2 regions of the Paenibacillus sp. MER 99-2 genome follow, and region 1 is predicted to be linked to the other one. Evidence: predicted binding sites of a transcription regulator. Region 1 holds the regulator's gene; the other holds the start of a gene.
The links. The regulator CtsR, encoded in region 1, represses protease genes until heat stress. The targets are predictions, from matches to a motif close to ATGGTCAATAAAGGTCAAACA.

Region 1 (7,065 bases):
AAATGAATCGCAACAAACAGAGTATTTCGTTCCTGCATCCGTTTGCATTTGCCTTTTATCGGAAGTATGGTTGGGAAACATACATTGAATACAAAAAATATAAAGTACCTGCGTCGCATTTGCCTGCCAAAAAACCAACATCTGGAACGCTGCGCAGAGGCAATCCGGATCTGGATGTTTTAAAAAGCGTATATAATGCTTATGCGGAGCGCTATAACGGAATGTTGATCCGTGACGATGCGTGGTGGAAAGACTCGGTGCTTACGGAGGGAACCAGTCAGAAGGCCGTATATTATGATGAAACTGGGCAAGCGCAAGGGTATATATTATACGAGGTCAAGGAGCGTAAGTTCGCGATCGATGAGATCATTCATCTGAATGAAGAAGCGAGACAAGCTCTATGGACCTTTATAGCCAATCATGATTCCATGATTGAAGAAGTTACATTACAAGCACCAGCAAGTGATACCCTTGCTTTTCAATTGGATAATCCACGCATTCAGCAAGAGATTGTTCCTTACTTTATGGCGCGCATCGTGAGTGTGGAGCAATTTATTTCTCAGTATCCGTTCGCCAGTCAGGATTCCCCCGTACAGATTGCTCTTCAGGTTAAGGATGCTCATGCACCTTGGAACGAAGGTGTGTGGCAATTAAATGTTGCCATGAATGGTACGGCTTCAATCTGGAAGGCTTCCGAACCTGTTTCTGAAGATCAGACGGTACAGATGGATATTCAATCCCTTACTGCTGTGTTGATGGGATACCGAAGACCGGCTGAAATGGCTAAGATAGGCAGAATTCATGGGCCGGCTGAAGCGGTTAATGCTTTGGAGAATGCAATTCCTTTACGGGAAACGTATTTACTTGATTTCTTCTAAAGCATTAGATTGATTGATCAAGAGATTATAAGGCTTATTTTAATTGAAGCACTGATGGCTCTCATGAAATTACCTGATATAGCATGAAGGCGTAACGGTAAGACAAATGGACTTCTCCAGCTCTTTTGGAGAGGTTTTTTTGTGTCCAAAGAATATTTCGTGTAAAATCGTAAAAAATGAATAGTGACCCCACTTGGCAAAATCACAAAATATGCTATAATGTATATAAAGTCAAAGAAAGTCAAAGTCAACTGAGATCATCATTTTGTTTGACTTTCTTATGCCATTCGCTGAGTAAAGTGCGACTACACTTTTCTTTGCGGAACAAGCAGTATCAAAGGACCTTCGAGCGGCCTATACTCTCCCGGTAACACTTGTTGTATCCAGATTCGGTGTTTTACGGAATGGTTAAATGGGATGAGAAGGTGCACTCTGTAGGGGCGTGTGGGTCCTTATTGACTTAACGTTTCAGACAGTGGAGGATGAGTGGATGCGTAATATCTCTGATATTATCGAACAATATCTGAAGAGTATTCTGCATGAAAGTCCCGAAGGAATGGTTGAAATTCAGCGTAATGATCTGGCAGACCAATTCTCATGCGTGCCTTCTCAGATTAATTACGTCATCAGCACCCGGTTTACCCTTGAGAAGGGTTATCTGGTGGAAAGCAAACGCGGTGGCGGTGGTTATGTACGTATTCAACGGATCGAACTACCTGCTCACTCAGCACTGCATAACCATTTGCATCATAGTATTGGAGATGAGATCGGGCAGACTGCTGCCGAAGGTCTAATCTACCAACTTGAGGAAGCACGTTTCTTGAGCAAACGAGAGGCGGGGTTGATGCGGGCGGCTGTATCGAGAGAAATTATTTTGGTCAAACTTCCTTACCGGGATCAAATTCGTGCCAGAATGTTGAAGGCGATGTTAATATCTTTGCTCGGTAAATGAAAACTATCGGGACCAAAGGAGGTACATCAATGCTTTGCCAAGAATGCAATAATCGTCCGGCTACACTTCATTTCACGAAGATTGTGAACGGAGAGAAGACGGAATTTCATATCTGCGAGTCGTGTGCTCGTGAAAAAGGGGAAATGATTCCTGGAACAGCAGGTGGATTCTCCATTCATAACTTGTTGTCCGGTCTGCTTGATTTCGACCCATCTGGCAAAGGTGGATCAGCAGGAACACCACCTGCTCAATCCCTTCGATGTGAAGAATGTGGCATGACGTATTCCCAATTTAGTAAAATCGGCCGGTTCGGCTGTAGCTCATGCTATAAATATTTTGATAGCCGTCTAGACCCGTTGTTCAAAAGGGTGCATGGCAGCACCTCCCACGTAGGTAAAGTACCTGCACGGGCTGGTGGTCGTATCAAGGTGAAACGACAAATTGCAGATTTGAAACGTACTCTTCAAGAAAGTATCACGCAAGAAGAATTCGAAGAAGCTGCTCAAATTCGTGACCAGATCAGAGAACTTGAAAAAGAAATAGCACAGGAGTAAAGTTTGTCATGAGTAGGAGGGATGCGTAATGCCTAATCTGCCTTTTACAGAGAAGGCGCTCAGCGATTGGATGCGCAGTGATGCGGCTGATTCAGAAATCGTCATTAGCAGCCGTGTCCGGATCGCACGCAACCTGCAGCATTATCCATTTCCGATGCTTGCATCCAATGAGCAATCGGAGGAAGTGCTGAATAAGCTGAGCGAAGTACTTCAATACGACGATGTTCATGCTTTTGGAAATTTTCACACACTGGATCTAATCGATATTGATGAGCTTGACAAACGTGTGTTGGTGGAGAAACATCTGATTAGTCCCAGTCTAGCGAATGAATCCAAGAACGGTGCTGTCATCCTTAGTGAGGATGAGTCTGTCAGTATCATGATTAATGAGGAGGATCATCTTAGGATCCAATGCCTCTATCCGGGGTTCCAGGTGAAAGAAGCTTGGGAGAAAGCTTCTGCGATAGATGATGCTTTTGAAGCGCATGTGGATTATGCATTTGATGATCGTAGAGGATACTTGACCAGCTGTCCTACCAATGTCGGTACAGGTGTAAGGGCATCCGTAATGATGCATTTGCCGGCTCTTGTCATGACACAACAGATTGGACGTATTCTAACGGCGGTTTCCCAGGTAGGGCTTACTGTCCGCGGGATTTACGGTGAAGGTAGCGAAGCAATGGGCAACCTATTCCAGATCTCTAACCAGATCACGCTAGGACAGACCGAGCAAGAAGTTATCGAAAATCTGCACAGTGTTGTGTTACAGATGATTGGACATGAACGTACCGCTAGAGAGCGACTGATCACCGACTCAAGACTGCGTATTACGGACAGGGTTATGCGATCTTATGGCATACTGTCTCACGCAGCCATAGTCGACTCGAAGGAAGCTGCACAGCGTCTCTCCGACGTTCGTCTTGGTGTAGATCTAGGTCTGTTGGAAGGACTTACTATACCGGTGATGAACGAGTTGAACGTCATGACTCAGCCTGGTTTCTTGCAGAAAACATTCGGGGAAGATATGCGCACAGATGAACGAGATATCTACCGTGCTCAGCTCATTCGTGATACGATCAACCCAGCAAAGTAAGTTAGCCTTTTCAGATTTATAAATGAGGTTTCACGCTGCAATTGCAGCTTTTATATAATATGGCAATTTGCATCAAGGTATTTGCAACGAAGCTGCAATAATTGATGTGAACAGCTGAATGATTTTATTCGCAGCATGGCTGCAGACAACGTGTTATAAAGAATACGGTGGAAGAGCTTGTTTTAAGGGGCTCTAACCCGTTTTATCCAAAACCATGGAGGTGCAGGAGATATGATGTTTGGAAGATTTACGGAGCGTGCCCAAAAGGTACTCGCATTAGCGCAGGAAGAAGCTGTCCGTCTCGGTCATAATAACATCGGTACTGAGCACATTTTGCTCGGCCTCATTCGTGAAGGCGAAGGTATTGCAGCCAAAGCGCTGATCGGCCTGGGACTCGGATTGGAAAAAATTCAGGATGAAGTAGAAACGCTGATTGGCCGTGGTCAGGAGCAACCTACTAACATTGCATATACGCCTCGTGCGAAAAAAGTAATTGAGCTATCTATGGATGAAGCCCGCAAATTGGGTCACACATATGTAGGAACAGAACACATCTTGCTTGGATTGATCCGTGAAGGTGAAGGTGTAGCAGCACGTGTACTTAACAACTTAGGTATTAGCTTGAACAAAGCTCGTCAGCAAGTTCTTCAATTGCTGGGTAGCAGCGAAGCGGTATCAAGTCATAACGGAACACCTGCTAATGTTAGCACGCCAACACTCGACAGCTTGGCTCGGGACCTCACGGCCTATGCGAAGGAAAACAACCTTGATCCTGTTATCGGGCGTAGCAAAGAGATTGAGCGCGTAATTCAAGTGCTGAGTCGTCGTACGAAGAACAATCCGGTATTGATCGGTGAACCAGGGGTAGGTAAAACAGCGATTGCTGAAGGGCTTGCCCAAAAAATTATTGCAAACGAAATTCCAGAAACATTGCGTGACAAACGCGTTATGACACTGGATATGGGTTCAGTTGTAGCGGGTACGAAATACCGTGGTGAATTCGAAGATCGCTTGAAAAAAATTATGGATGAGATTCGCCAAGCGGGTAACATCGTCCTGTTTATTGATGAGTTGCATACCTTGATCGGTGCAGGTGGAGCAGAAGGTGCAATCGATGCTTCTAACATTTTGAAGCCGGCTCTGGCACGTGGAGAATTGCAGTGCATTGGTGCAACAACGCTGGATGAATATCGTAAATATATTGAAAAAGATGCAGCGCTTGAGCGTCGTTTCCAACCTATTACGGTGGATCAACCATCCCCAGAAGAAGCTATTCAAATTTTGCACGGCTTGCGTGACCGTTATGAAGCCCATCACCGTGTGAAAATCACAGATGAAGCAATTGTACAGGCGGTTAAATTGTCTGATCGATATATCACTGACCGTTTCTTGCCGGACAAAGCGATCGACTTGATCGATGAAGCGGGTTCCAAAGTAAGGTTGAACTCATATACAGTACCGCCAAACTTGAAACAACTGGAGAGCCGTCTTGAAGATATCCGCAAGGAGAAAGATGCAGCGGTGCAAAGCCAGGAGTTCGAGAAAGCAGCAGCTCTGCGTGATACGGAACAAAAAATCCGTGAAGAGCTCGATGTAACGAAGAACCAATGGAAAGAAAAACAAGGTCGCACGGATTCTGAGGTAACTCCTGAGGATATCGCACAGGTGGTAGCCAACTGGACTGGAATTCCGGTGAACAAGCTGAAAGAAGAAGAAACGCAGCGCTTGATGAACCTGGAGCAGATTCTCCATGAACGTGTTATCGGTCAAGATGAAGCTGTTAAATCGGTCAGCCGTGCAGTACGTCGTGCTCGTGCTGGTCTGAAGGATCCGAAACGTCCAATGGGTTCATTTATCTTCCTCGGTCCTACTGGGGTTGGTAAAACCGAGCTGGCTCGTGCACTGGCTGAAGCGATGTTTGGTGATGAGAATGCAGTAATTCGTATCGATATGTCTGAGTATGGTGAGAAACACTCCACATCAAGATTGGTCGGAGCGCCTCCAGGATATGTCGGTTATGAAGAAGGCGGTCAGTTGACAGAGAAAGTTCGTCGCAAACCGTACTCCGTTGTGCTCTTGGATGAAGTCGAAAAAGCACACCCAGAAGTATTCAACATTCTGTTGCAAGTGCTTGAAGATGGCCGTCTCACAGATTCCAAAGGCCGCGTAGTTGACTTCCGCAACACGTTGATCATCCTGACATCCAATGTGGGTGCAGAAGCGATTAAACGTAACTCTACGCTTGGATTCACTGCTGTGGTAGATGCAGGAGCGGATTATGACAACATGAAGGGTAAAGTTATGGATGAGCTGAAGAAAAGCTTCCGTCCAGAATTCCTTAACCGGATTGATGAAATTATCGTCTTCCATTCTCTAGAAGAAAAACACATTGCTGAGATTGTTACACTCATGAGTGAAGAACTTCGGAAACGCCTGCGTGAATACGAAGTGGACTTCGAGCTTACGGACAATGCGAAGGCATTCCTTGCCAAAGCGGGCTTCGATCCAGCTTATGGTGCGCGTCCACTACGTCGGGCAATCCAGAAGCATATCGAAGACAAATTGTCAGAAGAATTGCTTACAGGTAATGTAGTTAAAGGTGATTCCTTGCTGATTGATGAGGATAATGGCGCCTTGTCTGTAACCAAAAAAGATATTGTTCCATCCACAGAAGAGATCGAAACGAAGTAATCCAATCTGGATCATTCGTGAAATAGATTCGTGGGAAATACTAAAGACCTTTCTGGCTTTGTGCCAGAGAGGTCTTTTTTGTGATCTGAGCAGTCTAGCTTCTTACCATTGATGAGGTGGCAACAACAGGTGTAGAAACTTCAGGAACATGTGTAAAGTTTACGATAATCCTTTACGAAAAATCTCAAACAATGGTAAACTTTTATTAACCCTGCGCGTTAGGAAGTCGGGGCATAATTCGTCGAATAATGCAAAATGTTGTTATAAAATAAATGGTAGGAGTGCTGAAGTGGCCAAAGTAAAAACCAAGTTTCAATGTACGGAATGCGGCTATGAAGCCCCCAAATGGTATGGTAAGTGTCCAGGTTGTCAGTCATGGAATTCAATGATAGAAGAAACTGAAACGGTGGTCAAAACACAAGGGAGGAATTCTCCCCTTTTTGACAGTAAAGATAAACCGCTTCCTATCATAGATATAGATAGCGGTCAGGAGCCGCGAGTGCAGACTGGAATCGGAGAACTGAACCGTGTATTGGGTGGCGGGATCGTTCCAGGTTCTCTCGTTCTGGTGGGCGGAGACCCGGGAATTGGAAAATCAACATTAATGTTGCAGACGTCTCATGCGTTGACACATTCAGGATTACGTGTGTTGTATGTATCAGGCGAGGAATCGGTAAAACAGACCAAATTAAGAGCAGATCGTCTTGGCGCACTATCTCCTGAGCTGTATGTGCTGTGTGAAACCAATATGGAACGTGTTGAGGAAGCGGTGGAGCAGATCCAGCCGCATTTTCTTGTCATCGACTCGATTCAGACGGTATATTTGCCCGAAGTTACCAGTGCACCGGGAAGTGTAGCCCAGGTAAGGGAATGTACATCAAGGTTCATGCGAATTGC
Region 2 (7,065 bases), on a different contig from region 1:
TGCATAATAGCGACCTTGTACCGTAGCGATCTGCCCTACACCAACCTCTTCAATTTTCGCGATCAGTTTTTGCATGAAGTCTTTACCACTGTCCGGCATAACATCGCGGCCATCCATGAAGGCATGAATATACACATCATTCATTTCTTCTTTTTTGGCGAGATCCAACATAGCGAACAAGTGGTCGATGTGACTATGTACGCCACCATCAGACAACAATCCGTAGAGATGAAGCTTTTTACCGTTTTGTTTCGCTTCGCGTACAGCTTTTACGAGCGTTTCGTTATCGAAAAACTCACCATCGCGAATTGATTTGGAGATACGGGTCAAATCCTGGTAAACGATCCGGCCAGCACCAATGTTAAGGTGACCAACCTCAGAGTTCCCCATTTGCCCTTCTGGCAAACCTACAGCCTCACCGCAAGCAGTGAGTGTTGTGTGTGGGAATTGGCTCATAAAACGGTCATAATTCGGTTTTTTGGCTTGCGCTACCGCGTTGCCTTCCACCGTATTACGAAGACCGAAGCCATCCATGATGATCAGTGCTACAGGTTTTGGAGCTGTCATCTTACTTCGCCCCCTCAACAAGCGCGATGAACGAAGCTGGCTGCAAGCTAGCACCGCCAACAAGTGCGCCGTCGATGTCGCTTTGTCCGAGGTATTCAGTTACGTTCTCAGGTTTAACGCTGCCGCCGTATTGAATACGAACTGCATCAGCAACCTGCTCGTTGTACAGATCTTTCACCAATGTACGGATGTAAGCAATAACTTCATTCGCATCTTGGGAAGTGGAAGATTTGCCTGTTCCAATCGCCCAGATTGGCTCATAAGCAATAACAACTTGTGCTGCTTGCTCTGCGGACAGACCTTCAAAAGCAGCTACCGTTTGCACTTTGCATACGTCTTTTGTTTGGTTCGCTTCACGCTCTTCGAGCGTCTCACCAAGACAGAAGATTGGAGTCAATCCGTGACGGAATGCTGCATGCAACTTTTTATTGACAGTCTCATCGGTTTCCGCAAAATATTGACGGCGCTCCGAGTGACCAATAATGACATAATCCACACCCAGGTCTTTCAGCATGATGCCGCTGATCTCACCTGTGAATGCACCATTATCTTCAAAGTGAAGATTTTGGGCACCAATTTTGATGTTTGTACCTTTAACCGCTTCTACCAGTGTTGGCAGATTCGTAAATGGTGCGCAGATTACAGTTTCCACGCCTTCTACTTCCGCTTTTCCTTTAACCTCCTGAATGAAGTCATTGGATTCGGAAACGGTTTTGAACATTTTCCAGTTACCTGCAATAATCGGTGTTCTCATGGTTTTCAACTCCTTCATGCTATAGCTTAAAACTTATTTGTCGTTCAATGCAACTACGCCTGGAAGCACTTTGCCTTCCATGAATTCGAGTGATGCTCCGCCACCTGTGGAGATGTGATCCATTTTGTCAGCCAATTTGAACTTCTCAGCTGCTGCTGCGGAGTCACCGCCACCAATTACTGTGTAAGCATCCGTTGTTGCACAAGCTTCCGCCACTGCACGAGTACCGTGGGAGAATGGCTCGATTTCGAATACGCCCATTGGTCCGTTCCATACAACGAGTTTGGAGTTTTTAACAACGTCAGCATAGATCTCACGTGTTTTAGGACCGATGTCGATACCTTCCCAATCTGCAGGAATGTCGCCAACTTCAACGATTTTTGTGTTTGCATTCGCACTGAAATCATCGGAAATTACGATATCCACTGGCAGGTAGAAGTTCTTGCCCAATTTCTTCGCTTTTTCGATGAAGCCCAGAGCAACATCCAGTTTGGACTCATCCAACAGGGATTGACCTACTTCATGACCTTGAGCCTTCATGAACGTGTAGGACAGACCTCCACCGATGATTACGTTGTCTGCAATGTTCAACAGGTTGTCGATTACATCGATTTTGTCTTTAACTTTGGAACCACCGATGATTGCTGTGAAAGGACGCTCAGGATTGGAGATTGCTTTACCCAATACTTCAAGCTCTTTTTCCATCAACAAACCAGATACAGCTGGCAGCAAGTGAGCGATACCTTCTGTTGAAGCATGTGCTCTGTGTGCCGCACCAAACGCGTCGTTAACGAAAACGTCAGCCAGTTCAGCAAATTGTTTTGCCAGTTCTGGATCGTTTTTCTCTTCGCCAGCGTGGAAACGAACGTTCTCAAGCAACAATACGTCACCGTTGTTCAGTTCAGCGATTTGAGCTTTAACTGTTTCGCCAACGGAATCGTCAGCTTTAACAACTTTTTTACCAAGCAATTCAGACAAACGCTCAGCAGCTGGAGTCAAACGCAAGGATTCAACCACTTCGCCGTTTGGACGACCCATGTGGCTTGCCAAAATGACTTTAGCACCTTTTTCAATCAAGAAGTTGATCGTAGGCAGCGTTGCACGAATACGCTTGTCATCTGTAATTTTACCATCTTCGAGCGGCACATTAAAATCTACACGTACAAAAGCCCGTTTTCCTGTTAATTCGATATCACGTACACTTTTTTTGTTCATCTGTATTTCCTCCGCACCCATGTATTTTGTGGACCAATGAAGAGCGAAAAACCCTTGTCAATCCTGGTGTTTTTGAGAAATTTGCAAAAGGTTGATATATAAAGAGCGGAAACAATACTCTGTTTCCGCTCTATGTTATTGCAGATATTACTTAATCATTTTTGCAAAGTGCTCCAAAGTGCGAACCAATTGTGCAGTGTAAGACATTTCATTGTCATACCAAGCTACAGTTTTAACCAATTGTTGGTCGCCAACAGTCAGAACTTTAGTTTGAGTTGCATCAAACAGGGATCCGAAAGTGATACCTTGGATATCGGAAGATACGATTTCGTCTTCAGTGTATCCGAAAGTTTGTGGATCGGAAGCTTCTTTCATTACTGCGTTAACTTCTTCAGCAGTAACTTTTTTACCCAATACAGTTACAAGCTCAGTCAGGGAACCAGTTGCTACTGGTACACGTTGAGCTGCACCGTCCAATTTACCTTGCAGTTCAGGGATAACCAAACCGATTGCTTTAGCAGCACCAGTTGTGTTAGGGATGATGTTTTCAGCCGCTGCGCGAGCACGACGGAAGTCACCTTTAGGGTGTGGAGCATCCAAAGTGTTTTGGTCGCCAGTGTAAGCGTGAATTGTAGTCATCAAACCTTGAACGATTCCGAATTTGTCTTGCAACGTTTTTGCCATAGGTGCCAGGCAGTTCGTTGTGCAAGATGCGCCGGAGATTACAGTTTCAGTACCGTCGAGGATTTCATGGTTTACGTTGTAAACGATGGTTTTCATGTCGCCAGTAGCTGGTGCGGAGATAACAACTTTCTTAGCTCCACCTTTCAAGTGTTTCTCAGCAGCTTCTTTAGTTGTGAAGAAACCAGTACATTCCAGAACGATATCTACACCGAGGTCTCCCCAAGGAAGTTCTTCTGGGTTGCGGTTAGCCAATACTTTAACTTCTTTGCCGTTCACTTTGAAGAAGCCATCATGTACTTCAACATCGCCATCGAAGCGACCTTGAGTTGTATCATATTTGAGCAAATGAGCCAGCATTTTAGCATCAGTCAAGTCGTTGATTGCTACAACTTCAATGCCCTCTACATTTTGAATACGACGGAATGCCAAACGACCAATACGTCCAAAACCGTTAATACCTACTTTAATCATGAGTAAGTTCCTCCCAAGTTTTGATTGATTTTTTTATGAAGCTATATATTCAAGACAGACCGTGAAGTCCGTCAAGACAACAAATTTGAAGTGTTCTAGAAAATTAATTCTCATTCCAGTTCGGCAACGATGACTTTGGCAGCAGCCTCATCAATAATCAAAATATCTTCCTGGCCGAATCTAAGCACGGAGTGAATGGCAGCCGCTTTGCTTTTGCCACCCGCAATTCCGATCACTACATCGGTTCGTTCAATATCTTGAAGTCGCATACCGAGTGTAAGCATGGTGTGAACCACGTTACCCTGATCATTAAAATAATAACCGAATGATTCCGATACGGCTCCTTGCTCCTGAAGCTCTTCCACAATCTCTGTAGCAAGTTTGCGTCGCCGTGCCATCTCCACGGCATCACCGATTCCGTGAATAACGATGCGCGATTGTCTAATCAGCTGTAGAATCTCCTGGACACCCGGATCTTGAACAAGGGATTCATAGGCATGGTCACTAAGCAAATCCGGTACATGCAGGAGTTTGTATTGTGCTCCTACCCGTTTTGCCATCGTGGATGCGATCGTATTGGCCTGAATTTCGAGACTTTCTCCTAGTCCACCGCGTGCAGGGACGAACCAGACACCTTTGAGTGGTGTTGGCGGATTAAGCTGCTCTGCAACTTCAGCCGTTGTTGAACCGCCTGTTACGGCAACAACGTCGTTATCATTCATAATATTGCCGAGAGCCTTCGCTCCGGCCTTGCCCAGTTCCCGTTTGGCAAATGGAGATACGTCCGAATCGCCAGGAACAACGACTACCTTTTGCAGACCGTAGGCTTGCTTGATGCGCTCTTCCAGTTCGGACAATCCGAACAGCTCTTTGGCGACAGGTTCTAACTGCTGCAGCAAATCATGACCTGCCTCGCTGATCTTCATTCCTGTACTGTCAATTTCAATAAGTCCCTGAGCCTTTAATAGATCGGTCTCAGCCCTCAGAACCCGCTCGGTCATCTGCATGGAATTAGCTAACGTTCTTCGTCCAATCACATCCGATAACATGATCTGGTGTAGAATCGTATACCTCTTCTTCAAGACATCCATGAGATCAGGCAGAAGCTGCTTTTGCACTTCTAAAATCTTTCGCATGCTTTCCACTCCCGCAAGCTTCTCGTTCCAAGCTCTCTTTCATGGCCTCAAAATGTCCCGGGTTAACTTTTTAAGTCCCACGTCTATTCTACCTAAAACTGACGCGACATGCAAGTGTTTCAAACGCCCCATTTCATAACGTTTCTCTGAGCTTGTACGCGCTTATTTTCACAATCTTGAGCTTCTAGTAAGTGTTGAATCTGTTTCACGCTATATATAGAAGAAAGTCTACATTCTCATCTACATATGGCTTCATTTCTACCTTGCTCAACATGTGCAAAACCTCTTATAGCATGTACTTAAATACATTCTTTATCCACTTATCTTCATCATGATCATTTTCGTTGTATTCCAAACTACGAGGCTGATCATTTGCTTGCATTTCGAACACGCTTAAGATATAATCATTAATGCTGTCACATATTTGAAGCTCATTTATGTGCAAGCATCTGCGCTACGAAAGAGTAGCCAACAATTCATGTGCGCCCGTGGTCCAATGGATATGACGTAGGCCTCCGAAGCCTGAGATCCAAGTTCGATTCTTGGCGGGCGCGCCATTCTTATTTCGTAGTACATAACCCTTTTAACCAATGAAACCGGAAAGGTTTCTTTTTTTTCAAAGTTAGTTTGACTTTCTTTGACTTTTTGTTTGGAATTGTTTATGATGTGGGTAATACGGTAACAGTTTAAATATAAACACCAATTTAACATTTACATTTCCGAGGAGGTTTTTCACGTGAGTTATATTCCAATGGTCGTTGAACAGAGCAACCGCGGTGAGCGGGCCTATGACATCTATTCCAGATTGCTGAAGGATCGTATCATCTTCCTTGGCAGTGACGTGAATGACGTTGTGGCGAATGCCATTATGGCACAGATGTTATTCTTGGCTGCAGAAGATCCAGAGAAAGACATTCACTTATACATCAACAGCCCAGGCGGATCCATCACAGCCGGTATGGCCATTTACGATACAATGCAATTCATCAAACCAGATGTATCTACAATTTGCGTAGGTATGGCAGCTTCCATGGGTGCATTCTTGCTTAATGCGGGTGCCAAAGGTAAACGTTTTGCATTGCCTAACAGTGAGATCATGATTCACCAACCACTTGGTGGAGCGCAAGGTCAAGCTACAGATATCGAAATCCGTGCTCGTCGCATTCTGAAAATGCGTGACACATTGAACCGCATCATCTCCGAGCGTTCCGGTCAACCCCTGGAGCGTATCGAGAAAGATACAGATCGTGACTACTTCATGAGTGCTGCTGAAGCTGCCGATTACGGTATCATTGATAAAGTTATCGAAAGAGTAGGTTCAGAAGGCGTATAATCGCAGAACTCACCTATAGAGTCATAATTTGAAGCCTTCTTGGCTGCTAACTATGAACTAGTAAAATCCCACCATTCTACGAATGGTGGGATTTTTTTGTCATTTTATGATGATGGCAACTGCAATTGCGCGTCGTTAAACTGCCGTTCTATACGTGATAAATCCTGATATTTATTAAACATATGATAACGTTTCTGCTCTTACTTTTCAGTCGCTACTCCACTGAATGGCGTTGCACCTTTAGGAAGCACTTCTTTGTACGTGAATGGGAACTCCGGGAACCCTTCAGCATATGCAGTGTACTCATACAGTTGGAAGAACACGACAATGCCCGTTGGCGTAACGTAGAAGTCCTGGTCTTTGTTCAAGCCAGTGTATCCATCCAGATAACCGCCACGTGCTTTAAGCTGAGTTCCTACTTTTTTGCCAAGCGTGTCACGCATCGCTGTATTGTTTTGAAGCACGTCATTCAGCGACAGTTCCTTGCCCGTTTCTAGATCAAACGTGTGTCCTGAACGGGTCGTCATGCCATGAGCTCCTGCATAATCCTCATAGCGCTGTGTAATGAGTCCCAGCACGCCATTTTCGTTATATGTCACAACATATGTGCTCTCAAAAGCGTACGGGCGATTCGCAGTGGCAGCTCCATATTCACCAGCCTGCTTCTTGAAGTCTGTTACAAACGCATCAGCCTCATCCTTCAGCACCTTGTTGATTGCCGCTTGAGCTTTATCATTCGCCAGTCCGCTCACCTGCGGATATTGGATATCCACTTCAGCATTTTTGACAGTCGCTTTCACCGTAGTTGCTTTTACCGTTACATTATTCTGCTTCACTTTGCTAAGTGTTAACGTCTTCGCTTGCCCATTCCAGCTTCCCTGAACACCCAGATAATCTCTCATCGC

Region 2: clpP (ATP-dependent Clp endopeptidase proteolytic subunit ClpP) is a predicted target of CtsR. The motif match lies at 5,452-5,472, and genes of this name have one in related genera.

What each region holds. Positions count from the first base shown of each region.
Region 1 is NZ_JAMAUZ010000014.1:56,445-63,509, reverse strand. It holds gene M3636_RS28175 (GNAT family N-acetyltransferase) at 1-878, shown strand, start outside; gene M3636_RS28170 (CtsR family transcriptional regulator) at 1,369-1,830, shown strand; gene mcsA (protein-arginine kinase activator protein McsA) at 1,860-2,384, shown strand; gene mcsB (protein-arginine kinase McsB) at 2,413-3,477, shown strand; gene M3636_RS28155 (ATP-dependent Clp protease ATP-binding subunit) at 3,709-6,168, shown strand; gene radA (DNA repair protein RadA) at 6,458-7,065, shown strand, end outside.
Region 2 is NZ_JAMAUZ010000010.1:43,148-50,212, reverse strand. It holds gene gpmI (2,3-bisphosphoglycerate-independent phosphoglycerate mutase) at 1-567, opposite strand, end outside; gene tpiA (triose-phosphate isomerase) at 569-1,321, opposite strand; gene M3636_RS25855 (phosphoglycerate kinase) at 1,355-2,536, opposite strand; gene gap (type I glyceraldehyde-3-phosphate dehydrogenase) at 2,684-3,691, opposite strand; gene M3636_RS25845 (sugar-binding transcriptional regulator) at 3,802-4,827, opposite strand; tRNA gene M3636_RS25840 (tRNA-Arg) at 5,310-5,384, shown strand; gene clpP (ATP-dependent Clp endopeptidase proteolytic subunit ClpP) at 5,564-6,160, shown strand; gene M3636_RS25830 (stalk domain-containing protein) at 6,361-7,065, opposite strand, start outside.